4 regions of the Streptomyces sp. NPDC090499 genome follow, and region 1 is predicted to be linked to each of the others. Evidence: riboswitches for the same ligand, from Rfam matches in the RefSeq annotation. Region 1 holds a riboswitch; each other region holds the start of a gene.
The links. A riboswitch is a leader RNA that binds a small molecule or an ion and turns the genes downstream of it on or off. The one in region 1 is predicted to bind cyclic di-AMP.

Region 1 (8,232 bases):
GCCGGCGGCCGCGGGGGTGCGGGCGCAGGCCGTGCTGCGGGACGGGACGCTGGTCGACGACTTCCTGATCAAGGAGGGGCCGCGGACGGTCCACGTGCTGAACGCGCCCTCGCCCGCGGCGACCGCCTCGCTGCCGATCGGGCGGGAGGTGGCCCGCAGGGCGCTGGAGGCGCTGGGCGCGGTGTGACACCCCGGCGGGCCGTCCCGCGGGGGCCGTAAAATCGACGCACTGTGTCTGACTCCCGCAACGCCCCCGAAGCCCCCCGGCCCGCCGAGACCGGCCCCGCCGAGCACGTCCCCGGTGCGCATCCCGACCACGCCCCCGGGCTGTCCGTCCGGCACACCCGGGCCAAGGGGGAGCCGCGGTTCCCGGACGGGCCCAGGGCCGATCCGGCCGGGTCGCACTTCGAGCGGCGGATCCGCAGCTTCCAGCCGCGCCGCAGCCGGGTCACCGCCGGGCAGGCCGACGCGCTGCAGCGGCTGTGGCCCAAGTGGGGCCTGGACATCGACGGGCAGCGGGTCATCGACCTCGGCGAGCTGTTCGGCAACGGCGACCCGGTGGTGCTGGAGATCGGATTCGGGATGGGCGAGGCGACCGCGCAGATGGCCGCCGAGGAGCCGGGCGTCAACATCCTGGCCGTCGACGTGCACACGCCGGGCCAGGGGAACCTGCTCAACCTCGCCGACCAGAACGGGCTGTCCAACGTCCGCGTCGGCAACGGCGACGCGATCATCCTGCTCCGGGAGATGCTCACGCCCGACTCGCTGGACGGGCTGCGCGTGTACTTCCCGGACCCCTGGCCGAAGAAGCGGCACCACAAGCGGCGGCTGATCCAGCCCGAGTTCCTCGACCTCGCCGCGACCCGGCTGCGGCCCGGGGCGATCGTGCACTGCGCGACCGACTGGGAGCCGTACGCCGAGCAGATGCTGGAAGTGCTGGACGCTCACCCGGAGTTCGAGAACACGCAGGCCGAGGGCGGTTTCGCGCCACGTCCGGCGCACCGGCCGCTGACCCGTTTCGAGGGCCAGGGACTGGACAAGGGACATGTGGTGAACGATCTGCTCTTCCGCCGCGTACAGCACCGGGTGCCGCAGAGCGAGCGGCACCGTCAGGAGTCACCTCGTTAGGGTCGATGCCGTGGCCACCTCCCCGCCGCCGTACCCGCAGTACTCACCACAGCCGCCGCGGCCGCCGTATCCGCCGGACCCCGCCGGGCACGGTCTGCGGCATCCCCGCTGGTGGCAGCGGCGCTGGGTGCGGTACACGGCGCTGAGCACGCTGCTGGCCGTCTCCGGTCTGGTGATCCTCGCGCTGGTGCGGGAGCAGACCGGGACCGAGGGCTTCCTCGTCGGGCTCGGGCTCGCCGTGCTGCCCGTGCCGCTGCTCGTGGGCGCGTTCCGGTGGCTGGACCGGGTACAGCCAGGACCCTGGCGGAACCTGCTGTTCGCCTTCGCCTGGGGCGCCTGCGCGGCCGCGCTGATAGCCATCGTCGCCAACAGTTTCGCGACCAGGTGGATAGCGACGGCGACCGCGGACCCGAGCAGCGCGGACACGCTCGGGGCGACCGTGATAGCGCCGGTCGTCGAGGAGTCCGCGAAGGCGGCGGCCGTCCTGCTCGTGTTCCTCTTCCGCCGGCGGGACTTCACCGGGATCGTCGACGGGGTGGTGATAGCGGGGGTCACCGCCACCGGGTTCGCGTTCACCGAGAACATCCTCTACCTCGGTACGGCCTTCGGGACCGACCAGCTGAGCGGGGACAGCGGGATCGCCTCCGTCACCGCCGCGACGTTCTTCGTGCGGATCGTGCTGTCGCCGTTCGCGCATCCGCTCTTCACCGTCCTCACCGGCATCGGCTTCGGCATCGCCGCGCTCTCCGGGGAGCGGCAGCGGGCGCGGCGGGCGCTGGTGCCGGTGGCCGGGCTGCTGCTCGCGATGAGCATGCACGCGTTCTGGAACGGGTCGTCCACGTTCGGGCAGTACGGGTTCTTCGCCGTGTACGGCATGTTCATGGTGCCGGCGTTCGGACTGCTGACCTGGCTGGCCGTCTGGACGCGGCAGCGGGAGCTGCGGGCCGTACGGGAGGAGCTGCCGGCGTACGTCTACGCGGGGTGGCTGGGCACGGCGGAGCCGTTCGTGCTCGGGTCGATGCGGGCGCGGCAGATGGCCCGGGAGTACGCCGCGTACCACTTCGGGAAGGCGGCGGGGCGGGCGGTCGCCGAGTACGAGGGGTACGCGACGACGCTGGCGCTGCTGCGGCGCCGGGGGCGGCGGGGGCGGGCGGGGGCCGACTTCGTGGCGCGGGAACGGGAGCTGCTGACCGAGCTGTGGAGCCGACGGGAGCTGGTGCGGCCGGCCCTGGAGTACGCGGCCCGGACAGCCGCACCGAGCGGCTGGCCGGGGTACGGCGGATACGCGCCGCCGGCCTACGGGGCGACGGTGCCGTATCCGGCCTCTCCCGCCGCTCCGGCCTACAACCCGTACCGGAGTTAGCGCTTCGGGTCGCGCCCGGCCCGGCACCGCCGGAACACGCCGTACGGGCCGAGCGGCGTTGCGGCGGAAAGGGTGCAGCGCAGGAGCGGGGGGCGGGGGCTCCGTCAGGCGGAGGCCGTTGTCAGCTTCGTCAGTTCCTCGGTCGTCAGGGTCAGGTCGGCGACGCCCAGCAGGGGCGGGAGTTGCTCCAGCGTCCGGGCCGAGGCGATCGGGGCCGTGATGGTGGGCTGGGCTGCCAGCCAGGCCAGGGCGACCGTGGGGACGGGCGCGGCGTGGGTCTCGGCGATCTCGTCGAGGGCGGCCAGCACCTTCCGGCCGCGCTCCGACTCGGCGTACTGGGCGGCCCGGCCCGCCCGCGCGCTGTCGACCGTCGTACCGGGGCGGTACTTGCCGGTGAGGAAGCCGGCGGCCAGCGAGAAGTAGGGGACGGCCGCGAGGCCGGTGCGGGAGGCCAGGTCCTGGAGGGGGCCCTCGTAGGTGTCACGGGAGACCAGGTTGTAGTGGGGCTGGAGGGCGACGTACCGGGCGAGGCCCTCGCGGTCGGAGAGGTCCAGGGACTCCTGGAGCCGCTCCGGCGTGATGTTGGACGCGGCGATGTGCCGGACCTTGCCCGCCCGCACCAGCTCGTCCAGCGCGCCGATGATCTCCTCGACCGGGATCTCGGGCTTGTCGAAGTGCGTGTAGTACAGATCGATGTGGTCGGTGCCGAGACGGCGCAGGGACGCGTCGGCGGCGGCCTTGATGTTGGCGGCGGACAGGCCGAGGTACTCGGGGTGCTGGCTGACCTTCGTCGCGATGACGACGTCGTCGCGGTTGCCGCGCGCCTTGACCCACCTGCCGATGATCGTCTCGGACTCGCCGCCCTTGTTGCCCTCGATCCACGCCGTGTACGAGTCGGCGGTGTCGACGAAGTTGCCGCCCGCGGCGGTGTACGCGTCGAGGACGGCGAAGGAGGTGGCCTCGTCGGCGGTCCAGCCGAAGACGTTGCCGCCGAGGGCGAGCGGGAAGACCTCGAGGTCGGAGGAGCCGAGTTTGCGGAGAGCAGTCATGCTCCACTTCAACACGGGTCGCCCGGAGACCCATCCCGTCGAGTACGAAGGTCTCGTAAAAGCGGAATCCGCGGCTCGGCACACCGGCGGCCCTGACGCCGGGGGGTTGTCGTCAGGGCCGCCGGGGGCCGGTCGGTGCGGTCCGAATCCGCGTCCGGTCGGGTTGCAGCAGGTCAGGTCGGGTCAGGGGTTGAGGCCCTTGCCGCGCAGCCAGGTCATCGGGTCGATGGCGGTGGCCTGGCCGTTCGGGTGGACCTCCAGGTGGAGGTGCGGGCCGGTCACGTTTCCGGTGGCGCCCACCCGGCCGATGACGTCGCCGGTGGCGACCTTCTGGCCGACCTTGACGCCGATCGAGGACTGGTGGCAGAACCACAGCTCGGTGCCGTCGTCGAGGGTGATGATCGTGCGGTAGCCGTAGGAGCCGGCCCAGCCCGCCTCGGTGACCGTGCCGCTGTGCACGGCCTTGATCAGCGTGCCGGTGGGCGCGGCGAAGTCGAGGCCGGTGTGGTAGCCGGAGGCCCACATGGAGCCGGCCTGGCCGAAGGTGCCGGTGATCGTGTACGAGACGACGGGCAGCGTGTACTGCTTGGCCAGCTCGGCGAGGCGGGCCTGCTCGGCCTTCTGCTTCGCGGAGGCCTCGGCCTTGTCCTTGGCGTCGGCGGCCTTGGCGGCGGCCGCCTTCTCCGCCTTGGCCTCGGCGTCCGCGATCGCCTTGTCGGCGGCGGCGACGGCCTTGGCGCTGGCCTTGGTGTCGAGCTGGTTCTGCTGCTGCGCGGCCTGGGCGATGATCCGGCTGCGCAGTGCCTCGCCGGCGTCGGACGAGGAGGAGTCCGCGTCGGTGGCGGTCGTCGTGGTGACGCTGCTGAGCGCGGTCTGGGTGGCCTGGTGGCCGCCGCCCTCGCCGAGCAGGGCGTCGACGGAGGAGGGCAGGTCGGGCAGCGAGATGGAGACCGGCGGCTTGCCGGTGTTGGCGCTGGCCATGCCGCCCGCGCCGACGGCGGCGATGACGCCGACGCCGAGAACCGTGGAGCTGCGGGCGAGCCCGCCGCCCTTCTGCTTGGCGACCCGGTGCCGGCCGCGCGCCGCGGAGAGCGACTCCTCGGTGGGGTTCCACTCCTCGAAGGGGCCCTCGTCGGCGCGGTAGCCGCCGTAGCCGAAGGTCTCGGGCTGACGCTGGCTGGGCACGAACGGGGCTGTAGGAGCAGGCGGGTTGGACGCCACGCGGGCGCACTCCTTTCCTTCCGCTGCCTACCGGGTTAGCTGACGGGTTCGGAGCGGGAAGGTCTCCTACGCGCGTATACCGGCCGTTTCGTACCCGGCGGTAGCCGTGCGATTCACCCCAAGGTGGTGGTTCCCCGGTTCCCTTGCGGGATTCGGCGCGTGCGCACGGAGCCGTCGCGGGTGACGGCTGGGACGACCGCGCTGCGTTATCGAACGTTAATAGACACGGCTACCAGATTCCAAGCAGTTCGTCTTGATCATTAAGCTTTCAAAGCATGGACTTACCTGCCACGACCGGTAAAAAACGGTCGAGTCGATGGTGTGCACTGCTCAGCTCAGGAGTCACACAGGTTTTGATGGTGACTCAGTTGTTATGCGCAGGGCGGTCGTCCGGACACCGAACGTGACCGCGCGCCGCTCAGGGCCGCCGTACGGCGAGCAGCGCCATGCCGTCCGTCATGCCGCCGCCGGTGTGCCGGCGGACCTCGGCCGCGAGCCGGGCCACCAGGGCGCCGGGAGTGGCGGCGGTACGGCCGGTCAGCCGCCGCTGCGGGTCGTAGAACCGGCCGTGCGCGTCCCGCGCCTCGGAGAGACCGTCGGTGTACAGCAGCAGCGTGGCGCCGCTCGGGAACGCGTGCTCGGCCGCCCGGTCGGGCCACGCCCCCAGCTCACCCAACCCGAGCGGCAGCGCGGCCTCCGGCGCCCGCACCGGGCACACCTCGCCGTCGCCGGGCAGCAGCAGGGGCGGCGGATGACCGCGGGGCTGCCGTGAAGAACGGGACCGCGGTGAAGGCCACGGGGGTGACGAAGTCGTAGCAGATGCCGGCGCAGATCAGCAGCGCGGGCAGGAGGCGGGCGAGGGTGCGGGCGGATGTGACGGATGCCGGGCCTGCCGGACCGTGCCGCTCCGCGTCTGCGCCGCCCACCGCACGACCCCTCTGCTGTTCCGTGCCTCCGACTTGCGCGGTGTGCTCGACGTGTTCGATGCGTCCGGTGTGTTCGATGCCTGTCCGTCCCAGGTTTGCGGCTGTGAGCGGGTGGGGCGAACGGTGTGAGCCGGGCGGATGAGTACGGAAGTGTGTGATGAGGAACACGTGCCCGGACATGACTCAGGGCCGGAATCCTCGGATCTTGGATTCCGGCCCTGAGTTTCAGTAGCGGGGACAGGATTTGAACCTGCGACCTCTGGGTTATGAGCCCAGCGAGCTACCGAGCTGCTCCACCCCGCGTCGGTGAAACCAGCATACGCCATCGGAAGAGGTGGAGTCACACGGGTTACTTCCGGTGGACGCCTCAGGTCGGCTCAGGCCCGCTCAGATCGGCTCAGCTCAGGTCGGCTCAGGTCAGCAGATGCCCGTTGGGCGCCTTCGCCTCCCCCTCGTACTCGCCGAGCACCAGCACCTCCACCCCGGCCTCCCGCAGCATCCCCGTCCCGTCGGCCGCCGCCACGAACGTGTCCGGCTCGCGCCACGCCGTCACCACCCGTCGTACCCCGGCCCGGAGGACCAGCTCGGCGCAGGGGTGCGGCCGGGAGGCGCGGTGGGTGCAGGGTTCGAGGCTGGTGTAGACCGTGGCCGCGGCCAGCCGGGGGTCGTCCGCGGGGATCTTGGCCAGGGCCGCCTCCTCCGCGTGGACCACGGGGTCGCCGGCCTCCCGGGAGTGGCCGCGGGCCAGTTCCGTGCCGTCGGCCGCGACGACCACCGCGCCCACGCTGAACGCGGTCCGGGAGGGCGGGCACTCTGCCGCCAGTTCGCAGGCGAGCCGCAGCCAGTGCCGGTCCGCGGCGGCCGCCGACCCGCCGGTACCGGGGGCCGTGGGCTCGTAGCGCATGAGGACGACGTCCTCGATCCGGCGGGTCTCCAGGAGCCGCAGCCGCCCGGCCTGGTACCCGCCGGGACCGAACAGCCGCGGTGCCTTCGGGTCGCCGACGAGGAGGGGGGCCAGGACCAGCTGGAGCTCGTCGGCCAGGCCCTGCTGGAGCAGCTGGGTGTGGACGGTGCCGCCGCCCTCGACCATCAGCCGCCGTACGTCCCGTACGTCGTGCAGGTGCTCCAGGAGCAGCCGCCAGTCGAGGTCGGCGCCGAGGGAGACGACGTCGGCGGCGATCCCGAGGGCGCGGGCCCGCCGCACGCCCTCGTCCGTCGTGTACACGGTCTTCTCGCCGCCGGTGTGCCAGAACTTCGCGTCCGGGTCGAGGTCGCCGGTCGCGGTGACCGTGACCTTGAGGGGGTACTCGGCCCGGCCGGCGGCGGTCCGGGCCGCGCGCCGCTCCGGGGAGTTGACCAGGAGCCGCGGGTTGTCCGCGCGGATGGTGCCGGCGCCGACCAGGATGGCGTCGACGCAGGCCCGTACCTCGTCGACGCGGTCGAAGTCGGCGGGCGAGGAGAGCAGGAGCCGGTCGGGGCCGGTGTCGTCGAGGAAGCCGTCGAGGGAGACGGCGGCGGACAGCAGAACGTAGGGGTACGGCATCGGACGCGCTCACTCTCGGCGGGCGGGCGAGCAGGCTGACCGGCCGGCCGTACGGCTGACGGGGAGCGGCCTGACTGCTCTGACACGGACGCTTGGTTAAAGTTTGAAACAAACCTACACTGGTGCCATGACGACTCGCTGGCTCACTCCGAAGGAGCAGCGCGCCTGGCGCGCCTACATGGCGGCGACGCACCTCCTGGAGGACGCGATCGACCGGCAGCTCCAGCAGGACGCCGGCATGCCCCATCTGTACTACGGCATCCTGGCCAACCTCTCCGAGGCGCCGGAGCGCAAGCTGCGCATGACCGATCTCGCCGAGAAGTCGAAGATCACCCGGAGCCGGCTGACGTACGCCGTGACCCGGCTGGAGAAGGACGGGCTGATCCGGCGCGAGGACTGCCAGTGGGACAAGCGGAGCAGCTTCGCGATCCTGACGGACGAGGGCATGACGGTGCTGGAGCGCACGGCGCCGGGCCACGTGGAGACGGTACGGGCGGCGGTCTTCGACCATCTCTCCGCCGAGCAGGTGGAGCAGCTGGAGGAGATCGGCACGGTGATCGCGCGGGCGCTGGAGGGTGAGGGGGCGACTCCGCGGCCGACGTCGGACGAGCTGCCGTGGCGGCGCCGGTCGTCGTCGCCCTGTTCCGGATCCTGAACCCTGTTCGTGCACTTGATTTCCCGAAACCGTACGGAAATCTGTTGCTTCAAATTTAAAGCATGGGGTAGGGTTCCAGCCGTGGATCTGCTTCAAATCTGAAGCAGGCTCCCGCGACGTCCCGTACCGGGACTGCCGTCCTGCACCCGGACACTGGAGAACCCGATGACCGACTTCCCCGCCGCCACCCAGCGCGCCCGCGTCCGGGTCCCGCTGCGCTTCGCCGACGGCTACAGCGTCAACGCCGAACTCGTCACGTTCCATGGCCTGACCGACGGCCAGGAGCACGTCGCCGTGGTCCTGGGCGAGCCCGCCCCCGGCGCCCTGCCGCTGGTGCGCCTGCACTC
Region 2 (5,232 bases), on a different contig from region 1:
GGCCTGTACATTTTTGACAGAGAGCCCGGCCCCCGGGCTGCCTCAGTCACGAGGAGGGGTACGCCATGACCCGACCGTCCGCCCGCTATGTCCTGCCCGAGTTCACGGAACGCACGGCCGCGGGGCAGCGCACCCTCGATCCGTACTCGAAGCTGCTGGAGGAGCGGATCGTCTTCCTCGGCACGCCCGTCGACGAGGTGTCGGCCAACGACGTGATGGCGCAGTTGATGTACCTGGAGTACACGGCTCCGGAGCGGGACATCTCCCTGTACATCAACTCCCCGGGCGGCTCCTACAGCGCGATGGCCGCGGTCTACGACACGGTCCAGTACATGAGCTGCGACGTGGAGACGGTCTGCCTCGGGCAGGCCGGGGCGTCGGCCGCGGTCCTGCTGGCGGCCGGCACACCGGGCAAGCGGTCCGTGCTGCCCGGCGCGCGCATTGTGCTCCAGCAGCCGTCGCTGCCGGAACCGGTACAGGGCCAGCCGAGTGATCTGGCCATCCAGGCGGCGGAGTTGGACCGGGTCCGGGCGATGATCGAGGAGATGCTCGTCCGGCACACCGGGCGTACCGCCGAACAGGTGCACCAGGACCTGGAGCGGGACCTGGTCCTGGACGCGCCGCAGGCGCTGGCGTACGGGCTGGTGGACCGGGTGGTGCCCACCCGCCGGTCCCTGCCCGGCCTGCCGGACGCGGGGTGAGCGGCCGATGCTGCCACCGGAGCTTCCGCCGCTGCCGGCGCTGACCCGCGCCGAGGGCGAGCTGATCGACCGTTATCTGGACGTGGTGGATCTGCTGGGCCGGATCAATCCGGCGCGGAACGAGGACACCTACCGCGGGCTGCGCGCCGCGCAGGCGCTGGTGCGCGCGGCGTCCGAGCTGCGTGACGCGCTCGCCCTGATGCATCTGCGGGGCGAGACGGAGCTTCACGGGGACACGCTGGCACGTGCGTTGCGGGTGCTCGACGGCGAGCGCCGGACCGCTCGCGTCGCGCTCCCGCCCGACTGCGTAGGTTGACACCCGCCGGACTCCGGTCCGGCCCGTCGACGGCGCGGGCGGGCCGGAGCCGAAACGACCCAAAGGGGTTACCGCCGTTCGGCGGAGCGTGGCGTGGTTTTACCCGACCGCGGAAGCCGCTCAGGTTGCCTGCGCGGGGGTGCCCGCGGGCGGCTTCCGCGCAGGTCCGGGGCTACGCAGGGCAGTTGACGGAGAATCGAACAGAAGGCTGTCCACCCGAACGGGTGGGTGGTGAGTAACCCCACAAATCCCCGATTCCGTTGGGATTTTCGGACACGCGTGAGTGAAGATCCCTGTCTGACGACAAGCCCCCGCCACAGCGGCGGGGCGGTCCGGGCGGACGCCGAGTCCTGCCGCCGCCCGGATTGACCCGTCGACAGAAGTGCATCGGCAGGAGTGGAGGACCCAAGCACGACGGGTCGCCGGCACGGTCACGCCATGACCGGGCCGAGCAGCCCTTGGGGTGAAGCCGTGGTGACACGGCCGGGCAACTTCGCCAGCCCGAATCCGACAGGTCATCCTTCACAGGCGGCTGACGAAGGGTTGCGCATGACTGCGCTCAATCGTGTTCCGTCGCTGATGGCCCGGGCCGGTACGGCCTCGGCGCTGACCATCGCCGCCGTGGGCGGCTCGATCGTGATACCGGGTGTCGCCTCCGACGCCTCGGCCGCCACGATGGCGACGAAGGCACTTCAGGTCGCCGCCTCGAAGAAGGGCTCGCCCTACAGGTGGGGCGCCACCGGACCGAACAGGTTCGACTGCTCCGGGCTGACGCTGTACTCGTTCAAGAAGGCGGGCAAGAAGCTGCCTCGTACGGCTGCCCAGCAGTACAACAAGACCCGTCACATCTCGGCCGGCAACCGCAAGGCCGGGGACCTGGTCTTCTTCCACTCGGGGTCCAGCGTGTACCACGTCGGCATCTATGCCGGGAAGGGAAAGATCTGGCACGCCCCGAAGACCGGGGACGTGGTCAGGCTCCAGAAGATCTGGACGCGCAGCGTCTGGTACGGCCGGGTCAGCTGACCCGTTCCCACGACGGCCGGCCGGCAGGGGCTCGGGGCTACGGCTCCTGCTGGCCGGCCGCCGTGACGGTGCCCGCCGGGACCGTCCAGGGCAGTTCGATGGAGACGGTCTTGCCGCCCTCCCGGGTGGGGCGCACCCGGAGCTTGCCGCCGCACTCGGCGGTCAGCCAGCGGATGATGACCATGCCGCGTCCGTTGTCCTGCTGGACCGCGGCGGGGAGTCTCTTCGGGAAGCGCGGATGACTGTCCGTGACGCCGATGCACAGCTGCTCGTCCCGGTCGAGCACGAGGTCCACCGTGAAGGTGGGTGACTGCCCGAAGGTGTGCTGCACGGCGTTGGTGGCGAGTTCGGAGACGATGAGGCGGACGGTGTCCGCGGTCTCCGTCTCCCGTGGCAGCCCCCACTCCGCGAGGGTGTCCAGCACGTAGGAGCGGGCGGCGGAGACCGAGGCGGGATCGCTCGGCAGAGTGACGGATGCTTCCAGGTGGTCTGCCATGGCGACGTCGTCCCTTTCCTCGGGACCGGAGTCCGACACGGAGCGGATGGTTCGAGTACGGTCCCGGACTGGTGCTTCTTCGCCAGACTGCCATTACCGGGCCGGTCACGGGGAGCGATCCACCAAGATATGCATATATCTGTCGCTCGAAGCGGTGAACTCTGCGACCTCAGACCGTATTTGGGCGGCTCGGAAGGAGTAAGGAGTAGCCCATGCAGAACGGTCCCGCGGTACGCCGCCGGAAACTGGGCGCCGAACTGCGCACACTGCGCACCGGCGCCGGCCTCACGAGCGGTGAGGCCGCCCGTCTGGTGGGCTGGCATCAGTCGAAAGTGAGCCGGATCGAGACCGGCGCCAGCGGTGTGAAACCGGCCGATGTGCGGTTACTTCTGGACGCCTACGGCGTGGTCGAGGGGCAACTGCGCGAGTTGCTGCTGGTGTTGGCGGGGTCGGAGGACACGGCGGGCCGGCATCACTGGTGGCACGCCTATCGTGGGGTCCTGCCGCCCGCCTACCGGGACTTCATCAGCCTGGAGTCACAGGCCCGCGCGATGCGCACGCTGGAGACCCTGGTCGTACCGGGGCTGCTGCAGACCCCCGAGTACGCACGCGCGGTGACCCGGGCGGCCATGGACGGGCACGCCGACGACTCCCTGGACACCCTGGTGGAGGTACGCCTGGCCAGGCAGGACGTGCTGCGCAACGATCCGCCGCTGGAGCTGAGCGCGGTCCTGGACGAGGCGGTGCTGCGCCGGGAGGTGGGCGGTCCCGGTGTGATGGCACGGCAGCTGGAGCGGCTGATGGAGGCGGCCCGGCTGCCGCAGGTACGGCTCCAGGTGCTGCCGTTCGCGGCCGGAGCGCATATCGGCATCACCGGACCTTTCGTAATCTTCTCATTTCCGAGCACTTCTGATCTGGACGTGGTTGTTATCGACCAGTTGACGAGTAGCCTCTACCTGGAGCGGAAAGAAGACCTGCAGGCCTACACGGAGGCCTTCGACACGCTCCGGATCCACGCCCTTTCGCCCGAGGACTCGTTGGATTACATCGCCGCAATAGCTGACGGCGCGTAAGGAGGCACCATGACTGCACTGCCTCGGAACGTACCTTCAAGTGCTGATCTGCACGGACTGCGGTGGCTGCGCAGCAGCTACAGCACCGGAGCGAACAACTGCGTGGAGACGGCACGGCCGCGCTCCGGCCCGTCGGCCGGACTGCTCGCCGTGCGCGACTCCAAGGCTCCGGCCGGACCCGCACTGCTCTTCTCCCCCGAGAGCTGGGCGGGTTTCACGGCGGCACTCGCCGGCTGATCAGCCCCCGAAGAGTCTGATCAGACACGAACGAAATCGATCAGACTCGCACCCATCCGTTCCCGACTCCGTATCCGCTCGCGAGCCAGGCCCGGCCGTGTCACGCCGACTCATGGTCGTGTCTTGCCGATCACACGTACAGCGCGTTCGATCTCGGCCCCGGAGAGGTCCGCACGGGCGGTCAGCCTGAGCCGCGAGATGCCGTCCGGCACCGACGGCGGACGGAAACAGCCCACGGCCAGGCCTGCCGTACGGCAGTCGGCCGCCCACCGCACGGCCTGCTCCGGGGACGGGGCTCGCACGGAGACCACCGCGGCGTCCGGACGTACCGCTTCCAGACCCGCGGCGGTCAGCCGTGCGTGCAGTTCCGCGGCCACCTCGCGGGCCCGCTCCGCACGCGCGGGCTCGCGGCGCAGCAGCCGCAGCGCCGCCAGCGCCGCGCCCGCCGCGGCGGGGGCCAGGCCGGTGTCGAAGATGAAGGTCCGGGCCGCGTTCACCAGGTGGTCGATCACCCGGGCCGGGCCCAGCACCACCCCGCCCTGGCTGCCCAGCGATTTCGACAGGGTCGCCGTGACCACGACGTCGTCGGCCCCGGAGAGCCCGGCCGCGTACGGCGCGCCCCGCCCGCCGTCCCCGAGCACCCCGAGCCCGTGGGCGTCGTCGACGAGCAGCCCGGCGCCGTGCTCCCGGCACGCCTCGGCCAGCGCGGCCAGCGGTGCCGCGTCCCCGTCGACCGAGAACACCGTGTCGGAGACGGCCACGGCGGGCCCCTCGTGCGTCCCGAGGGCCTTGCGCACGGCGTCCGGGTCGGCGTGTCCGACGACCTGGGTGGCGCCCCGGGCCAGCCGGCAACCGTCGATCAGGGAGGCGTGGTTGAGGGCGTCGGAGACGATCAGGGAACCGTGCGGGCCGAGCGTGGTGACGGCGGCGAGGTTGGCCGCGTAACCGGAGGAGAAGACCAGGGCGGCCTCGAACCCGCAGAAATCGGCCAGCTCCCGCTCCAGCTCGGTGTGGAGTTCCGTCGTGCCGGTCACCAGCCGGGAGCCGGTGGAGCCGCCGCCCCAGGTCCGGGCCGCCCCGGCCGCGCCCTCGGCGACCTCCGGGTGGTGGGCGAGGCCCAGGTAGTCGTTGCTCGCCAGGTCCAGCAGGGGCGAGTCGGCGGGGCGGGGGCGCAGGGTCCGTACGAGTCCGGCGCGGCGGCGCTGCTCCGCCTGCTCGTCGATCCAGCCGAACGCCATGGCCCCTCCGGTGAATTTGTAGGCAGTGGACAGACCCTAGCGGGATCACCAGCCACCCACTGTGTGGCAATACCCACACCCGGTATTGTCAAGCAGGGAAAACGCCCAGGTCAGATGCTGTATCACGCCCTCTCGGGGTGATCGTTTC
Region 3 (8,232 bases), on a different contig from region 1:
GTTCGGGAGCTGGCGGGGTCCCCGGAGACCTCCGGGGACCCCCACTCGCCTCGAACAATCATCGAACACAAAGCCAAACCCGCGCCCGCCGTCCCCCGAAACACGGCCGAATGCCCGTTTCCCGAAACAGCGAAACCTGTTGAAGATTGTCGCGCCCGCATACCGCCGGGTACAGTCGCCGCACTGCTCTGGCAGCCCCTGTTGTCGAGGCGAAAGAGAAGTTGGTGAACGACCGTCACCCGTCGGGGACCATGACCACCCCGGCCCCGGCTTCCGACGCCGACCCGGCGCACTACGCGTCGTACGGCACCCAGGAAGCCCAGTACGGCGACTTCACCACGTACAGCGACCACACCGCGACCGGTACCGCGTTCCACAGCGACCCGCTCTTCGGCAGCCTCCCCGGCGAGGGCCAGGCCACCGGTGCCTACGACGCCACGCAGTGGCAGACCGCCGGCGGCCAGACACCGAACTACGACCCGTACGCGGCCCAGCACCATGCCGCCTACGACTCCGGTGCCTACGACAGCACCGCGTGGACCGTCCCGGCACAGGGGACGGCCCCCGACGCCAGCGGCCAGTGGGACGCGAACGCCTGGCTGCAGCCCGAGCAGTCGGGCATGGCCGGTGCGACCCAGCAGTGGGAGTGGGGCACCCAGGCGTTCGACACCGGCGTGTACGACGCCACGCAGTGGAACTCCGACGGCACCCCGGCGCACGCCCCCGAGCACGAGTCCGAGCACGCGCAGCAGCACGAGCCGTACGGGGACTTCGGGGAGCAAGTGGAGCACGGCCAGTACGCGGAGTACGGCGGGCACGACGGGTTCGCGGAGTCCGCGGCGGACTCTTCGGACGGCGCGGAGTTGACCGCGACCGGCGAACTGCCTGCAGTAACGCCACTGCTGGAGGACCAGGAAGAGGTCACCCCGGCCGCGCCGCCGGCGACTCGCGCCGGCTCCCGCGCGGGGGCGCGTTCCCGTCGCCGTACGCCTCCCAAGCGGTCCGCGCTGCTGACCGTCGCGGTGCCCTCCGTGTGCGTGATGGGGGTCGCCGGGATCGCGGCCGCCTCCGTCAACAGCCTGACCGACGACGGCAAGGACACCACGGCCTCGGCCTCCGACGCGCAGTCGGTGAAGCCGTCCGCCGCCAACAGCAAGCTGGACGCCCAGCTGAGGACGCTCTCGGCGGGCGCCGACGACTTCGCCGACCGGGCCAGCCGGACGCAGGAGCGCATCGACCTCAAGACCCAGCAGGAGACCGAGAAGAAGAAGGCGGCGGCGGAGGCGGCCCGCAAGGAGCGGCTGCGCCCCAAGTACGCGCTTCCGGTCACGCAGAGAGGGCTCAGCGCCTATTTCGGCCAGGCCGGTGTCAACTGGATGTCCGTCCACACGGGCATCGACTTCCCCGTCTCCTACGGCACCACGGTGATGGCCGCGACCGACGGCGTCGTCTCCACCAAGTGGAACAGCGCCTACGGCAACATGATGATCGTGACGGCGAAGGACGGCACGGAGACGTGGTACTGCCACCTCTCGTCGTACCGCGTCGCCGCCGGTACGACGGTGAAGGCCGGCGACCCGATCGCGTACTCCGGGAACTCCGGGAACTCGACAGGACCGCACCTGCACTTCGAGGTGCGGCCGGCCGGCGGCGCCGCCATAGACCCGCTGCCGTGGCTGCGCAGCCACGGGCTCGACCCGACCTGATCCGGCCGGCAGGCGTGGGGCCCCGCCGCGGCGGGCCAGGCGCAGACGGCCGGTCTCGGTCAGAGGTGCACTACGGTGGGGCAAGAGGGCCTTCTCGGTACTCGGTGGAGATGTCGCAATCCACACCGAAGCCGGAAGGCCCTCACTCGTTCAAGACCACCTAGCCGTGCCGTCCGTCACCAACCTCTATGGACAGAACAGCTAGAGCTTCTCCACCGGCGCGTACCGCAGCAGCAGCCGCTTCGGCTTGTCGTCGCCGAAGTCGATCGTCGCCTCCGCGTTGCCGCCCGTGCCCTTCACCGCGACGACTGTGCCGAGCCCGAACTGGTCGTGGGTGACGCGGTCGCCGACCGCCAGCGACACCACCGGCTTCTCCGAGGTCCGCCGGGTGGCGAAGCCGGACGCGCCCGACGCCGAGGAGCGCGAGCGGGTCGAGGAGAGCGAGGCCGCCACGCCCGCGGCGGGCCCGGAGGAGACCGGCGCCATCGCCCCGGTCCGCTTCCACTCCAGATACGCGCCGGGAATCTCCTCCAGGAAGCGCGAGGGCGGGTTGTACGACGGCTGGCCCCAGGCGCTGCGCATCGCCGACCGCGTGAGGTACAGCCGCTCCCGCGCACGCGTGATGCCGACGTAGGCGAGCCGCCGTTCCTCCTCCAGCTCCTTGGTCTGGCCGAGGGCGCGCATGTGCGGGAAGACGCCGTCCTCCATGCCGGTCAGGAACACCACCGGGAATTCGAGGCCCTTGGCGGTGTGCAGGGTCATCAGGGTGATGACGCCGTCGCCGTTCTCGTCGTCGTCGGGGATCTGGTCGGAGTCGGCGACCAGGGCCACCCGCTCCAGGAAGTCGGCGAGGCCGCCGGTCTGCTCGCCCTCGCCGGACTCCTGCTCGAACTCCAGGGCCACGGAGGCGAGTTCCTGGAGGTTCTCGATGCGGGTCTCGTCCTGCGGGTCCGTGGAGTTCTGCAACTCGGCGAGGTATCCGGTGCGTTCGTAGATCGCCTCCAGGACTGTGGCGGGTCCGGCGCCGGACTCCACGACCGTGCGGAGGTCCTCCATCAGCGTGTTGAACCGCTTGACCGCGTTCGTCGACCGCGCGGCCATGCCGTACGCCTCGTCGACCCGCTTGAGCGCCTGCGGGAAGCTGATCTTCTCGCGCTGGGCGAGGGCGTCGATCATCGCCTCCGCGCGGTCGCCGATGCCGCGCTTGGGGACGTTGAGGATGCGCCGGAGCGGCACGGAGTCCTCCGGGTTGGCCAGCACCCGCAGGTACGCCAGGACGTCCCGGACCTCCTTGCGCTCGTAGAAGCGGACGCCGCCGACCACCTTGTAGGGCAGGCCGACCCGGATGAAGATCTCCTCGAAGACACGGGACTGCGCGTTGGTGCGGTAGAAGACGGCGACATCGCCCGCCTTCGCCTCGCCCGCGTCCGTCAGACGGTCTATCTCCTCGGCGACGAACTGCGCCTCGTCGTGCTCGGTGTCGGCGACGTAGCCGGTGATCTGCGCGCCCGCGCCCGCATTGGTCCACAGGTTCTTCGGGCGGCGGGACTCGTTGCGCTCGATGACCGCGTTGGCGGCGGAGAGGATCGTCTGCGTGGAGCGGTAGTTCTGCTCCAGGAGGATCGTCGTCGCGTTCGGGTAGTCCTCCTCGAACTGGAGGATGTTGCGGATCGTGGCGCCCCGGAAGGCGTAGATCGACTGGTCGGCGTCACCCACGACGCAGAGTTCGGCGGGGGGCAGGTCGTGCTCGCCGGGCGGGGTGTCGGTGCCGTCGGCGCGGACACCGGTGCCGACCAGTTCGCGCACGAGGGCGTACTGGGCGTGGTTGGTGTCCTGGTACTCGTCGACCAGGACGTGCCGGAAGCGGCGGCGGTAGTGCTCGGCGACGTCCGGGAAGGCGCGCAGCAGGTTGACCGTCGTCATGATCAGGTCGTCGAAGTCGAGGGCGTTCGCCTCGCGCAGCCGCGACTGGTAGAGGGCGTAGGCCTGGGCGAGGGTCTTCTCGAAGCCGTCGCTGGCGCGGGCGGCGAAGTCCTCCTCGTCGACCAGCTCGTTCTTGAGGTTGCTCACCTGGGCGCTGAACGACTTCGGCGGGAACCGCTTGGGGTCGAGGTCCAGGTCGCGGCAGACCAGGGCCATCAGGCGCTTGGAGTCGGCGGCGTCGTAGATCGAGAAGGAGGAGGTGAAGCCGAGCTTCTTGCTCTCCCGGCGCAGGATCCGCACGCAGGCGCTGTGGAAGGTCATCACCCACATCGCGTTCGCCCGCGGGCCGACGAGGTGCTCGACGCGCTCCTTCATCTCGCCCGCGGCCTTGTTGGTGAAGGTGATCGCGAGGATCTGGCCCGGGTGCACCTGGCGTGCGCCGAGCAGATGGGCGATGCGGTGGGTGAGCACACGCGTCTTGCCGGAACCGGCGCCGGCCACGATGAGCAGCGGTGAGCCGGCGTGCACGACGGCTGCCCGCTGGTTGTCGTTCAGCCCCTCCAGGAGCGCGGCCGTGTCCAGGGCCGGGCGGGCTGCGCCGTCGCGGTAGTAGGTGTCCCGGTCCGGGGGCACGTCGAACTTCCCGCCGAACAGATCGTCCGGAACCGGCTCCGGAGCGTGCTCGTCCTCGGGCGGCGGCGGAGGTTCCTCGTCATGGCCGCGGGGGGCCTGGAGGCTCGCCAGGAAGCTGTCGTCAAAGAGGCTGCTCATCGCTCTCCGAGTCTAGGGCGCCCCACCGACAACCGGCCGCCGCCCCGAAAACTCGCCCCGGTGACCGAACAGATCCACTCCGTCACGGCAGGTCGACGCGCGTCCCGCAGCCGCGAACACTCACCTCGAACCTTCCGACACCACCAGGCAAGTCGCCCATAACGTTCCGAATCGCCCCACCCAGATACGCCGCAACGCCAAGGTCACGAAAATGTATCGGGCATATCGCACATCAAACTTCACAGGGACCACACGAGTTGGCTAGCGTGCCGGGCAGGCCGTACGACCCCCACCGGCGAACATCGCCGGGCCGCACGGCCTCCGCCGAGTCCGGAGTGCCGCCGCGCACCCGGAGCCGGGGACCCACACCGACCTTGGGGTGAATCGGTCCCGACTCCCCACCGGGGGAACGGACCGTAGGGCAACCCTTCCGAACCACCCGCCCGAACCCGACAGCTAACTCGGTAGGCGGAACATTGGAAGGAGTCGCCCCCGTTGGCGTCGCACCGCAAGTCCCGGCCGTCAGGAACACGCGCGGCAGGCATACGCACCCCCGCCCTGGCCACCGCCGCCCTCACGTCCATGGCCCTGTTCTCCCAGACGGCCGAGGCCGCGCCCTCCGACGACGGCAAGCCGAGCCTGGAGGAGGTCGAGAAGAAGGTCGACTCCCTGTACCGGCAGGCGGAGTCGGCGACCGAGAAGTACAACGCGGCCAAGGAGCGGACCGGCAAGCAGCGCAAGCAGGTCGACACCCTGCTCGACGACGTCGCCCGGCGCACCGACCGGCTCAACAAGGCGCGTGAGGAACTGGGTTCGTTCGCGGCGGCCCAGTACCGGACCGGGGCGAGCGTCCCCGACACGGCGACCTTCCTGCTCGCGGACAGTCCCCAGGACTACTTCGACCAGGACCAGTTGATGAGCCGCCTGACCTCGCGCCAGAAGGGCGCGGTCGACGACTACGTCACCGAGCAGTCCGCGACCATGAAGAAGCGGCAGGAGGCCTCCCAGAGCCTCGAGACGCTCACCGAGACGCAGGACGACCTCAAGACCGCCAAGACCACCGTGCAGACGAAGCTGGCCTCCGCGCGGGAGCTGCTGTCCCAGCTGACGGCCGCGGAGAAGGCCCGGCTGGCGGCGATCGAGAAGCAGCAGCAGGAGGCGGCGGACCGCAAGGCGGCGGAGCTGGCGAAGCAGCAGGCCGCGGCGGCCGAACAGGCGGCGTCGTCGTCCTCTGCGTCGAGCGGCTCCTCTTCCGGCTCGGGCTCCTCTTCCGGCTCCAGTTCCGGCTCCGGCTCGGACTCCGCCTACGCCACGAAGGCAGCCAAGGCGATCGCCTTCGCCCGCGCACAGATCGGCAAGCCGTACGTCTGGGGCGCCACCGGCCCCGGCTCCTACGACTGCTCCGGGCTCTCCCAGGCCGCCTGGAAGGCCGCGGGCGTCTCCCTGCCCCGCACCACCTACGACCAGGTGAACGCCGGCACCACCGTCTCCCTGGCCGACGCCGAGCCCGGCGACCTGGTCTTCTTCTACGACGACGTCAGCCACGTCGGCATCTACATCGGCAACGGCATGATGATCCACGCCCCCAAGCCCGGCGCCTACGTCCGCGAGGAGTCGATCTACTACGGCGGCGAGTCGATCATCCACAGCGTGGTGCGCCCGGCCTGACCCCGCGGGGCGCCCGTCACCTCTCGGGCGCCCCCACCCGCTTCCCTCCGCCGGCCCGCACACACCACGGCGCCCGCCCGCCGTCACGCAACCCCGGCCTCCTGCCGAAGCCCCCTGGCACTCCTGTCCGCCGCGACCGTACGTTCGCGCGTCCGGCGCGGTTTTCGGGCCGCACGCGCGCGTGCCCCGCCCGCACCGCGGCCGGCTCTCCCTAGCATCAGGGACATATCCGGCATGTCACCTCTCCGCGCCTGGTGGGCGCAGCGTCCGCCCGCGGCCGGGGCCGCCGTGATGGCCACCGGCATCATGTCGGTGGGGCTGCACCTGGTCGGCGCGGAGACCGTGTCCAGGGTGGCGCTGGCGGTGGCCGGCGCGATGTGGGTGGCGCTGGCCGCGGACTTCGTCGTACGGCTGGTGCGCGATCGCCGGCAGTGGGCGGAACAGGCGCGAACGCCGGGCGCGCTCACCGCGGTGGCGGCGACGGCGGTGCTGGGGACACGGTTCTCGGCGCTCGGGTGGCAGACCCTCGCCGAGGCCCTGCTGGCGCTGTCGGCGGTGCTGTGGCCACCGCTGCTGGTCCTCGTCGTACGGCACTGGAGGCCGAGGATGCCCGGCGCGGTGTTCCTGGCCTGCGTGGCCACGCAGGGGCCAGCCGTGCTGGGCGCGACGCTGGCGGCGGCCCTGACCACGGCATGGCTCGCGCACCTCTCGCTGGTCCTGTTCTGGCTGGGGCTGGCGATGTACGGGCTCGCGGTGCCCCGGTTCGAGTGGCGGCAGATCACCCGGGGGCCCGGTGACCAGTGGGTGGCGGGCGGCGCGCTCGCGATCTCGGCGCTGGCCGGGGCGGGACTGCTGGCCGCCGACAGTGCGCGGCTGTACCTCTGGAACGACGACGACCGGGGCGTCCTGCGCACGGTGACGGTGGCGCTGCTGGTCCTGGACCTGGCCTGGTACGTCGTCCTGCTGGCCGCGGAGGTGGCACGGCCCCGGCTCCGTTACGACGTGCGCCGCTGGGCGACGGTGTTCCCCATGGGGATGACGGCGACGGCGACGCTGTCGGTCGCGGCCGCCGTCGGCGGCGCCTGGCTGAGGTGGCCGGGGCGGGTGCTGGTGTGGGTGACGGTGGCGGCCTGGCTGGCGGTGGCGGCCGGTGCGGCGGCGAGCGCCCGTGCCGCACTCACGAAGGCCCGCTGAGGGTGCCGGGGATCGGGTCGTCCGCAGGACGGCTCAGGTCCACAGGACGGCTCAGGTCCAGAGCACGGCGATGAAGATGTTCACCACCGTGAGCAGACCGACCAGGCCGAAGGCACCCTTCTCGACCTTCTCGTCGTCCCGTTTCACGTAGACGAGCCCGAGGATCACGATCAGCAGGGCGAGCTTCACGCCGATCTTGATCGTGTTGACGTGGTGGTCGTCGGCCTCGTTGAGGCCGACCAGGATCACGCCGGTCGCGAGCATGGTGAACGCGCCGTGCAGCATCCCGGGGACGAACCGGGCCGTGCCCTGGCCCATCGCCTTCATCTGGGTGAGGAAACCGCCGAGGAGCGCGGCGATGCCGATGATGTGCAGGCCGACGAAGAGATGGATGAGTACGTCCATGGCCCCGGAGCCTAATCAGGCCCGTACGGGGCACCGGCCACCGCCCCCTCCCCCGGCACCCGCCGCCCCGCATATATGCACGCCATAGCACCCCGCGTCCCTGATCAGCCCCGGAACCGCCGCTTCGGTCATCCCACCCCGAGAAGCCGACGTCTCCGGACCGGAATCCCGTTCACATACCGTCGGGCAACGATCCGGTCACGCCAATTCCGCGCATCGCGTTACCGGGCCGACACACCCGGGCCTAGCGTCCTCCCCCAGGTGACCGACTCCCCACCGCCGCCCGGGCCAGGGGCGGCAGTCGGACACCACCGCCGAGAAGGTCCTGCGGCGGCCCGTTCCCCCTGTGCGGGCCGCCGCCGGACACGCTCCGCACTCCCCCGCGGCCGTACGGACGCCCCCCGGCGTGCCTGCGGACGAGACGGCGGTCGTACGAAAGGACGGGACACTCCAGGTGGCAGCGCACCGCAGGCCCCGACAGCGCTCGCTAGGCGGCAGCACGGCCCGCACGGCCGTCACCCTCGCCCTGGCGGGCGCGGCCACCGCGACGGCCTTCGAAGGGACC
Region 4 (8,232 bases), on a different contig from region 1:
GTGCTTGGCGTTGGACTCCAGGTAGTCCACGAGGATCGCGTCCCGCTCCACACCCACCGCGAGCAGCGTCACGGCTATGGAGATGCCCGCCCGGTCCTTGCCGGCCGCGCAGTGCATCAGCGCCGGGACGCTGTCCTCGGCGAGCGCGTGCAGCACGCGCGAGTGCTCGTCGGTGCGGTCCTTGACGATCGAGCGGTACGAGGTGACCATCCGGGCCGCGGCCTTGCCGTCGCCCAGGAGTGCGCGCAGCTGGTCGATCTCGCCCTCACGGACCATCTTCCAGAAGTCGGCGCCGTGCGCCGGGTCGGTCAGCGGCAGGTTCAGGTTCCGTACGCCGGGCAGCTCGACGTCCGGGCCCTCCAGCTTCTGGTCGGCCGCGTTGCGGAAGTCGAAGATCGTGTGCAGACCGAGCGAGCCGAGGAACTCCGCGTCCTCTTCCGTCGCGTGCGCCAGATGGCCGCTGCGGAACAGCACGCCCGGCCGCACCCGGCGCCCGTCCACGGTCGGCAGGCCGCCCACGTCACGGAAGTTGCGCACACCGGCCAGCTCGGGCTCGGTCGACGGGACCTGCTGCGTCACGGGGGGCTCCTCCCGGTCGGACCCGTCGGCGCTGCTCGTCGACGGGCACTGGACCGACCATACGACATCGGTTTCCACAGGCAATGAGTTGTCCACAGGCAGCGCCTCCGCGGCCAGTGGCCCTTGCCTCCGGGGCCCGTGGCCCCGGATGATGTTGGTGCTTGAGTGGATCTGTTGGCACCTGTGTGAGGTTTCTCGATGGTGGACATCGCCGAAAACGGTCGTACCTGGCTGCTGTCGGGCCCCGGCAGCAGCTATGCGCTGCATCTGACGGAGACCGACGAACTGCTCCACCTGCACTGGGGGCCCAGGATCCGGCTCGCCGACGCCGAGGAGCTCAGCACCCGGGCACTGCCCGACTACTGGGCCTTCGAGTCCCCGCTGGACGGCCGCGAGGAGTACCCCGTCGAGGGCGGCCCCCGCTTCGTCCGCCCCGCGCTGTCCGTGCGGACCGAGGAGCGCCGGGGCACCGAGTGGACCTTCGGGTCGTACGAGGTCGTCGAGGACGACGAGCTCCGGCTGCGCTTCACGGACGACGGCATCGTCATCACGCTGCACTACCGGATGCGCGGCGATGTCGTCGAGCGCTGGGTGACCGTCGACAACGAGGCGCACGCGCGCGTGGAGCTGCTGCGCGCCGACCCCGCCGCCTGGACGCTCCCCGACCGCGAGGGCTGGCGGCTCTCCCAGCTGCACGGCCGCTGGGCCGCCGAGTCCCGGCTCACCAGCGCCCCGCTCACCTACGGCGAGAAGGTCATCGGCAGCCGCCGCGGCCATACCAGCCACCAGCACCTGCCCTGGGTCGCCCTCGACACCGACGCCACCGAGGAGCGCGGCGAGGTCTGGGGCTGCGCCCTCGGCTGGTCCGGCTCCTGGCGCATCGCGGTCGCCCAACTTCCCGACGCGCGCGTGCAGATCACCGGCGGCGCCGGCTACGACGACTCGGGCCTGCTGATGCTGGCCGAGGGCGAGTCGTACACCAGCCCGGTCTTCGCGGGCCTGTGGACCGACGGCGGCTTCGGCGGGGCGAGCCGCGCCTGGCACGCCTACCAGCGGGCGTACATCATCCCGGACGCCGACCAGGACCGGCCGGTGCTTTTCAACTCCTGGGAGGCCACCACCTTCGACATCTCCGAGGAGCAGCAGGCCACCCTCGCCCGCCGGGCCGCCGCGATCGGCGTCGAGCTGTTCGTGGTGGACGACGGCTGGTTCGGCGCCCGCACCAGTGACCGCGCCGGCCTCGGCGACTGGACGCCCAACCCCGACCGCTTCCCCAAGGGCCTCAAGCCCCTCGCCGACTACGTGCACGCCCTCGGCATGGAGTTCGGCATCTGGGTCGAGCCCGAGATGGTCAACCCGGACAGCGACCTGTACCGCGCCCACCCCGACTGGGTGCAGTACCAGGAGGGACGGAAGCGGACCGAACTCCGCAACCAGCTTGTCCTCAACCTCGCCCGCGAGGACGTCCGGGAATACCTCTGGGAGCAGCTCGACACCCTGCTGTCCAGCGCCCCGATCGACTACGTCAAGTGGGACTTCAACCGCTGCTTCACGGACGCGGGCTGGCCCGGCGAGCCCTACCCGCAGCGCCTGTGGGTCGACCACGTGCGCGGGCTGTACGCGCTGCTCGACCGGATCCGCGCGGCCCACCCGAACGTCGCCATCGAGTCCTGCTCCGGCGGTGGCGGGCGGATCGACCTCGGGATCATGAGCCGTACCGACGAGGTGTGGACCTCCGACAACACCGACCCGCTGGACCGCCTCGCCATCCAGCACGGCTTCAGCCAGATCCACCCTGCCCGGGTGATGTCCGCCTGGGTCACCGACAGCCCGAACCACCAGCTCAACGGCCGGGTCAGCTCGCTGCGTTTCCGGTTCGTCAGCTCCATGGCCGGGGCGCTCGGGGTCGGCGGCGACCTCTCGAACTGGACCGAGGAAGAGCTCGCCGAGGCCGGCCGTTGGGTGGAGCTCTACAAGGAGATCAGGCCCCTGGTGCAGCGCGGCGACCAGTTCCGGCTGCGGCCGCCGGCCGGCGGGCTCAGCGCGGTGCAGTACACGCTCGGCGACGAGACCGTCGTCCTGGCCTGGCTGCAGGCGCAGAGCTACGGCGAGCCGGCGCCGGCGCTGCGGCTGCAGGGGCTTGACCCGACCGCGTCGTACGAATGCCGTGAAACGGGCGAAGTGCACCGGGGTGCGGTGCTGTTGCACCACGGGCTGCGCACCGGGCTGAAGGGCGACCTGGATGCGGCGGTCTTCCGACTCCGCCGGATCTGAGGCATCTGCCCGAATTGGTACTTTCATTACGACTTGCTCCGGAATAAGTGGACGTGGCGTGACGTGCGTGAGGAGCGTCATATTCGTGACCGTCCGTCGCGCGTCATGCTCACGTAATGCCGATATTTCGCAGGCGAATTGGAAATCCGAATGGGCCGGAATTCACGGAGGGTGACCGGAATTCCCGGTAACGGATCAAGTCGGGACCTGACGGCCGGAACCGGGCGCTTGTCCACGTCCGTCTCACTCGCTTACGTTCGCCACACATCCGGGCGGAACGCCGAATCCTGCCGCCGCCCGGAGTCCCCACACACACTCACCCGTGCCCGGCAGGAGCGGGGGACCCGCCAGGTATGACCGCCTGTTCCGGTTCCCGGGACGGCTAGGGGTGTAGCCACGTCTTCCGGTGTGGCCGGGCAGCTCCAGCCCGAACCCGACAGCTCACCTCGCAGGCGCAGGAGAGGAATGCGCCATGCCCGCGAAGGGTAAGCACCGCCGTCCCAAGTCCCAGCGCCTCACTCGTTCGATGGCCGTCGCCGGAACCGGCGGTGCCGCGCTGGCCCTGCCGCTCATGGGGGCCGCCGGCGCCCACGCGGCCACCACGCAGTCCCTTTCCGAAAAGACCACCCAGTCGCTTCCCGTCGTCGAGAAGGCCGCGGTGAAGGAGGCGCCCGCAGGGAATTCCGGCACCGCGCATTCCGCACGGCGGATCTACACGGTGGTCCCCGGTGACTATCTCGCGAAGATCGCCCGTGACCAGAACGTCCGCGGTGGCTGGCACCGGCTCTACGCCGACAACCGGCAGGCGGTCGGCGGCAACCCCTCGCTGATCCACCCCGGCCTCAGGCTCACCCTCGGCGGCCGGCACGCCGCGCCGACGGACTCCGGCTCCCGTCACGAGGCGCAGTCGAACCCGCAGTCGTCCACCTCGTCCTCGGCCCCGTCCTCGTCTGGTTCCTCGGCCTCGTCCGATTCCCTGGGTTCCTCGAGCAGTTCGGTCAATTCGGGCAATTCGGTCGCGACTGCTTTCGGCTTCACCCTCCCGGTCTCCGGTGGCACCATCGGCACCGGCTACCACGTGGCCGGCAGCATGTGGTCCAGCGGCTACCACACTGGCGTCGACTTCGTCGTCCCGACCGGCACCCCGGTCAAGGCCGTCGGTGCCGGCACGGTCGTCACGGCCGGCTGGGGCGGCGCTTACGGCAACCAGGTCGTCATCCGGCTCGCCGACGGCTACTACGCGCAGTACGGCCATCTCTCCGCCCTGTCGGTCTCGGTCGGCCAGACCGTGACTGCGGGCCAGCAGATCGGCCTCTCCGGCGCGACCGGCAACGTGACAGGCCCGCACCTGCACTTCGAGATCCGCACCACCCCCGACTACGGCTCGGACGTGGACCCGGTCGCCTACCTCCGCTCCAAGGGCGTCACCGTCGGCTGACCGCGCGGCCCCGGCCTGCGGTGTTTCCGGGGTCGCCCCACACGCGGCCCCGGAACTCGATCAACACTTCAACGCCGCTGGTCAGGGACTTATTCCAAGATTGGCAAAGTATTTAAGGGTGTCTTATCTCACCGAGCGTCAACCCCTTATTACGGTCGCGTAGGTCACAGCCGAAGGTGAATCATGGCCCGATGTGGGAGACGATTCGAAGAGTGACAATGCATCAGTGATCGGGTCGTACGCAGCGGTGGGGGACAGCTTCACCGAGGGCGTGGGAGACCCCGGCCCCGACGGGGCGTTCGTCGGCTGGGCCGACCGGTTCGCGGTACTGCTGTCCGACCGGCAGCCCGAGGGCGACTTCAGTTACACCAACCTCGCCGTGCGCGGGAAACTGCTCGACCAGATCGTGGCGGACCAGGTGCCGCAGGCCCTGGAACTCGCCCCGGACTTGGTCTCCTTCTGCGCGGGCGGCAACGACATCATCCGCCCCGGCACCGACCCCGACGAGGTGGCCGAGCGGTTCGAGCGGGCCGTGGCCCGGCTGACCGAGGCCGTCGGCACGGTGCTCGTGACCACCGGCTTCGACACCCGGGGCGTGCCCGTCCTCAAGCACCTGCGCGGCAAGATCGCCACGTACAACGGACACGTCCGGGCCATCGCCGACCGCTACGGCTGCCCGGTCCTCGACCTGTGGTCCCTCAAGACCGTGCAGGACCGGCGGGCCTGGGACGGCGACCGCCTGCACCTGTCCCCCGAGGGGCACACGCGCGTGGCGCTGCGCGCCGGTCAGGTGCTCGGCGTCGAGGTGCCGGCCGACCCCGACCAGCCGTGGCCCCCGCTGCCGCCCCGCGGCACCCTGGAGGTCCGCCGCGACGACGTGCACTGGGCCCGCGAGTACCTGGTCCCCTGGATCGGGCGCCGGCTGCGCGGCGAGTCGTCCGGCGACCACGTGACGGCCAAGGGGGCGCTCTCCCCGGACGACATCAAGATGCGGATCGCCTCCGTGGCCTGAGGCGGAACCGGCGGGTAAGGGGCGGCCGCACTGCGGGCCGCCCCTTACTCCTGCTCGGGCAGCCCGAGTTCGCGGGCCAGCGCCTCGTCGGCCCACGCCTGGGCCCTGGCCCGGGGGACGGCGCCGGGGTACGAGGTCAGCTGGACGGCGAGCCCGTCGAGCAGCGCGGTCAGCCGCAGCGCCGCCGCCGTGGGGTCGGGGCACCGGAACTCGCCGGCCGCCACCCCCTCGGCGATGACCTCGGCGATGGCCGCCTTCCACTGCTGGTCCAGCCCCTTGGTGACGTCCCGCAGCGCGGGCTCCCGCAACGCCACCGCCCAGCCCTCGATCCACAGCCGCCAGCCCTTGGCCTGTCCGGTCGGCGCGTACCAGCGCACCGCGGCCCGCAGCCGGCGCAGCGCCGACGTACGGCGGCCCAGCAGCTTGCGCAGATGCGCCAGGTCGTCCTCGGCGGCATAGGTGAAGGCGGCGGCGACCAGCTTCTCCTTCGTCGAGAAGTGGTACAGCACCAGGGCGTTGCTCACCCCGAGGGCCGAGGCCACATCGGCGATCCGGACCGCCGCCACGCCCCGCGCCTCGATCTGCTCGATGGCGGCCCGCAGCAGTTCCTCCCGCCGCTCGGCCACGCTCAACCGCACTCTCGCCACGCGGTCACCCTAATCGGTCGTCCCGCCACCCGCGTTGCCGTCTCAGGCCAGCGGCAGCCGCATGATCGTCAGGTCCAGCCAGCGGCCGAACTTGGTGCCCACCTCCCGGACCGTGCCGACGTGCTCGAAGCCGAACCGGTCGTGCAGCCGGACCGACGCGGCGTTCCCGGCCTCGATGCCGGCGATCATGACGTGGTGGCCGGCCTCGCGCGCCGCGGCGATGAGCGGGCCGAGCAGCGCGGAGCCGATGCCGAGCCCGTGGCTGCCCTCGCGGACGTAGACCGAGTTCTCCACCGTGTGCCGGTAGCCGTCCAGGGCGCGCCACGGGCCGTAGACCGCGAACCCCGCCACCTCGCCCGGCGCGTCGGCCGACTCGGCCACCAGCGCCGAGCCGCGTTCCAGGTGGGCGGCGAACCAGGCCGCGCCCTCGGCGGGGGACTGCGGGGTCTCGGTCCACAGGGCCGTCGAGTGCTCGATCGCATGGTTGCGGATCGCGCGGACGGCCTCCTCGTCACCCGGCCGGGCCGGACGCACGGCCACCAGCCCTCTCTCGTATATTGGATTCATGTCCAACATAGTAGAACCATCGGCCGACCCCTTGGTGCGGCAGATCGCCGCCCGGGTCCGCACCGAGCGGGAGCGCCGCCGCTGGACGCTGGCACAGCTCGCGGACGCCTCCGGTGTCTCCCCGGCGATGATCAGCCGGATCGAGCGCGGCGAGAGCAGCCCTACCGCGGTCGTCCTCGGCAAGCTGTCCGCCGCCTTCCGCATCGGCGTCGCCTCGCTGCTGGCCCCCGCCGAAGGCGCGCACGACGCGCAGGAGTCCGCGGCCGACACCCCGGGTGTACGGCGCGCCGCCGACGCCGCCGAATGGCGCGACCCCGGCACCGGCTACCGGCGCCGCCAGATCACCGGCCCGCGCTTCCCGGCGGAGATCGCCGAGATCCGGCTGCCCGCCGGAGCCCGGGTGCCCTACCCTGCCGCGGCCTTCGCCTTCGTACGGCAGCTCGTCTGGGTCCTCGACGGCCGCCTCACCTTCCACGACGGAGACACGGTCCACGAACTGGACGCCGGCGACACCGTCGAACTCGGCGCACCGGCCGAGCGCGTCTTCGCCAACACCACCGACGCCGAATGCCGCTACGCCGTCGTCCTCACCCGCGACGCGCAGCCGTGACCCCGCCGCTGCCCCGCGGCGGCACGGTCCTGCTGGCCGTCCTGGCCGGGACGGCGATCGCGAACAACTACGCCGTGCAGCCCGCGCTCACGGCGGTCGCCACCGACCTGGACGTGCCGCTCGCCACGATCGGCCTGGTGCCGACCGCCGCGCTCGCCGGCAGCATGACCGGCTTCGCCCTGCTGCTTCCGCTCACCGACCACCTCGCCCCGAACCGCCTGGTCGCCACAGAGCTCACGGCCCTGGCCGCCGCCCTGGCGCTCGCCGCCACCGCACACCATGCGGCCGTCCTGCTGGCCGCCTACCTGCTCGTCGGCGCCGCCGCGAGCGTGGCCGCCCAGGCCGGCAACATCGCCGGCCGTCATGCCCGGCCGGGCCGCGCCGGAACCGGCGTCGCCCTCGTGGCCGCCGGCATGTCGGCCGGCATCCTGCTCAGCCGGCTCGTCGGCGGCGCCCTCACCGACGCCTTCGGCTGGCGCCGGATGCTCCTGGTCTTCGCCGCCCTCGCCCTGCTCGGCGCGCTCGCCGCCGCGACGCTCCTGCCCCGGCACCGGCCGCCCGCCGCCCGCGGCTACCGGGCCACCCTGACCGCCCTCCCGCCGCTGCTCCTGCGCCGGCCGGGACTGCGCCGCACGGTGGCCACCGGAGCGCTCTGGTACTTCGCCTTCAACCTCGTCTGGATCGCCCTCACCCTGGCCCTGGCCCAGCCGCCGCACTCCCTCGGCCCGACCGCCATCGGCCTCTACAGCCTGGCCGGGCTGCTCGGCTTCGCCGCGCTTCCGTACACCGGCCGCCTCACCGACCGGTACGGCCCGCACACGGTGATCGGCGTCTCGATGGCAGCCGCCGCGGCCGGTGCCGCCCTGCTGGCCACGGGCCTGGACGCCCCCTGGCGCACGGCCCTCGGCCTCGCCCTCTTCGACGCCGGCTGCTTCGCCGCCCAGGCCGCCAACCAGAGCCGTGTCATCGCCCTCGACCCCGCCCGCTCCGGCAGCCTCAGCAGCGTCTACCTGGTGGTGTACTTCTCGGTCGGCGCCCTGGGCACGGCCGTCGCCGCGCCCCTGCTCGACGTGCTCGGCTGGCCGGGCACCGGCCTCACGGCCGC

Region 2: another riboswitch for cyclic di-AMP. It lies ahead of ACIQVL_RS19735 (C40 family peptidase); the one in region 1 lies ahead of ACIQVL_RS47945 (M23 family metallopeptidase).
Region 3: another riboswitch for cyclic di-AMP. It lies ahead of ACIQVL_RS13665 (NlpC/P60 family protein); the one in region 1 lies ahead of ACIQVL_RS47945 (M23 family metallopeptidase).
Region 4: another riboswitch for cyclic di-AMP. It lies ahead of ACIQVL_RS43885 (peptidoglycan DD-metalloendopeptidase family protein); the one in region 1 lies ahead of ACIQVL_RS47945 (M23 family metallopeptidase).

The regions. Positions count from the first base shown of each region.
Region 1 covers NZ_JBIVXP010000029.1:18,179-26,410, forward strand. Annotated here, with positions in the region: gene lhgO (L-2-hydroxyglutarate oxidase) at 1-187, shown strand, start outside; gene trmB (tRNA (guanosine(46)-N7)-methyltransferase TrmB) at 232-1,128, shown strand; gene ACIQVL_RS47935 (PrsW family intramembrane metalloprotease) at 1,139-2,491, shown strand; gene ACIQVL_RS47940 (aldo/keto reductase) at 2,596-3,540, opposite strand; gene ACIQVL_RS47945 (M23 family metallopeptidase) at 3,724-4,761, opposite strand; cyclic di-AMP (ydaO/yuaA leader) riboswitch at 4,769-4,929, opposite strand; partial or broken gene ACIQVL_RS47950 (PP2C family protein-serine/threonine phosphatase) at 5,180-5,521, opposite strand; tRNA gene ACIQVL_RS47955 (tRNA-Met) at 5,917-5,990, opposite strand; gene ACIQVL_RS47960 (dihydrofolate reductase family protein) at 6,100-7,230, opposite strand; gene ACIQVL_RS47965 (MarR family winged helix-turn-helix transcriptional regulator) at 7,358-7,885, shown strand; gene ribA (GTP cyclohydrolase II) at 8,051-8,232, shown strand, end outside.
Region 2 covers NZ_JBIVXP010000005.1:96,159-101,390, reverse strand. Annotated here, with positions in the region: gene ACIQVL_RS19745 (ATP-dependent Clp protease proteolytic subunit) at 66-701, shown strand; gene ACIQVL_RS19740 (hypothetical protein) at 709-1,017, shown strand; cyclic di-AMP (ydaO/yuaA leader) riboswitch at 1,379-1,563, shown strand; gene ACIQVL_RS19735 (C40 family peptidase) at 1,567-2,040, shown strand; gene ACIQVL_RS19730 (ATP-binding protein) at 2,078-2,536, opposite strand; gene ACIQVL_RS19725 (helix-turn-helix domain-containing protein) at 2,749-3,609, shown strand; gene ACIQVL_RS19720 (DUF397 domain-containing protein) at 3,619-3,846, shown strand; gene ACIQVL_RS19715 (8-amino-7-oxononanoate synthase) at 3,957-5,084, opposite strand.
Region 3 covers NZ_JBIVXP010000003.1:362,454-370,685, forward strand. Annotated here, with positions in the region: gene ACIQVL_RS13655 (M23 family metallopeptidase) at 225-1,706, shown strand; gene pcrA (DNA helicase PcrA) at 1,908-4,400, opposite strand; cyclic di-AMP (ydaO/yuaA leader) riboswitch at 4,713-4,888, shown strand; gene ACIQVL_RS13665 (NlpC/P60 family protein) at 4,896-6,068, shown strand; gene ACIQVL_RS13670 (tellurite resistance/C4-dicarboxylate transporter family protein) at 6,303-7,262, shown strand; gene ACIQVL_RS13675 (hypothetical protein) at 7,314-7,667, opposite strand; gene ACIQVL_RS13680 (NlpC/P60 family protein) at 8,122-8,232, shown strand, end outside.
Region 4 covers NZ_JBIVXP010000021.1:118,631-126,862, forward strand. Annotated here, with positions in the region: gene ACIQVL_RS43875 (tyrosine-protein phosphatase) at 1-579, opposite strand, end outside; gene ACIQVL_RS43880 (alpha-galactosidase) at 778-2,853, shown strand; cyclic di-AMP (ydaO/yuaA leader) riboswitch at 3,161-3,321, shown strand; gene ACIQVL_RS43885 (peptidoglycan DD-metalloendopeptidase family protein) at 3,326-4,291, shown strand; gene ACIQVL_RS43890 (SGNH/GDSL hydrolase family protein) at 4,518-5,303, shown strand; gene ACIQVL_RS43895 (TetR/AcrR family transcriptional regulator) at 5,348-5,950, opposite strand; gene ACIQVL_RS43900 (GNAT family N-acetyltransferase) at 5,993-6,517, opposite strand; gene ACIQVL_RS43905 (helix-turn-helix domain-containing protein) at 6,516-7,127, shown strand; gene ACIQVL_RS43910 (MFS transporter) at 7,124-8,232, shown strand, end outside.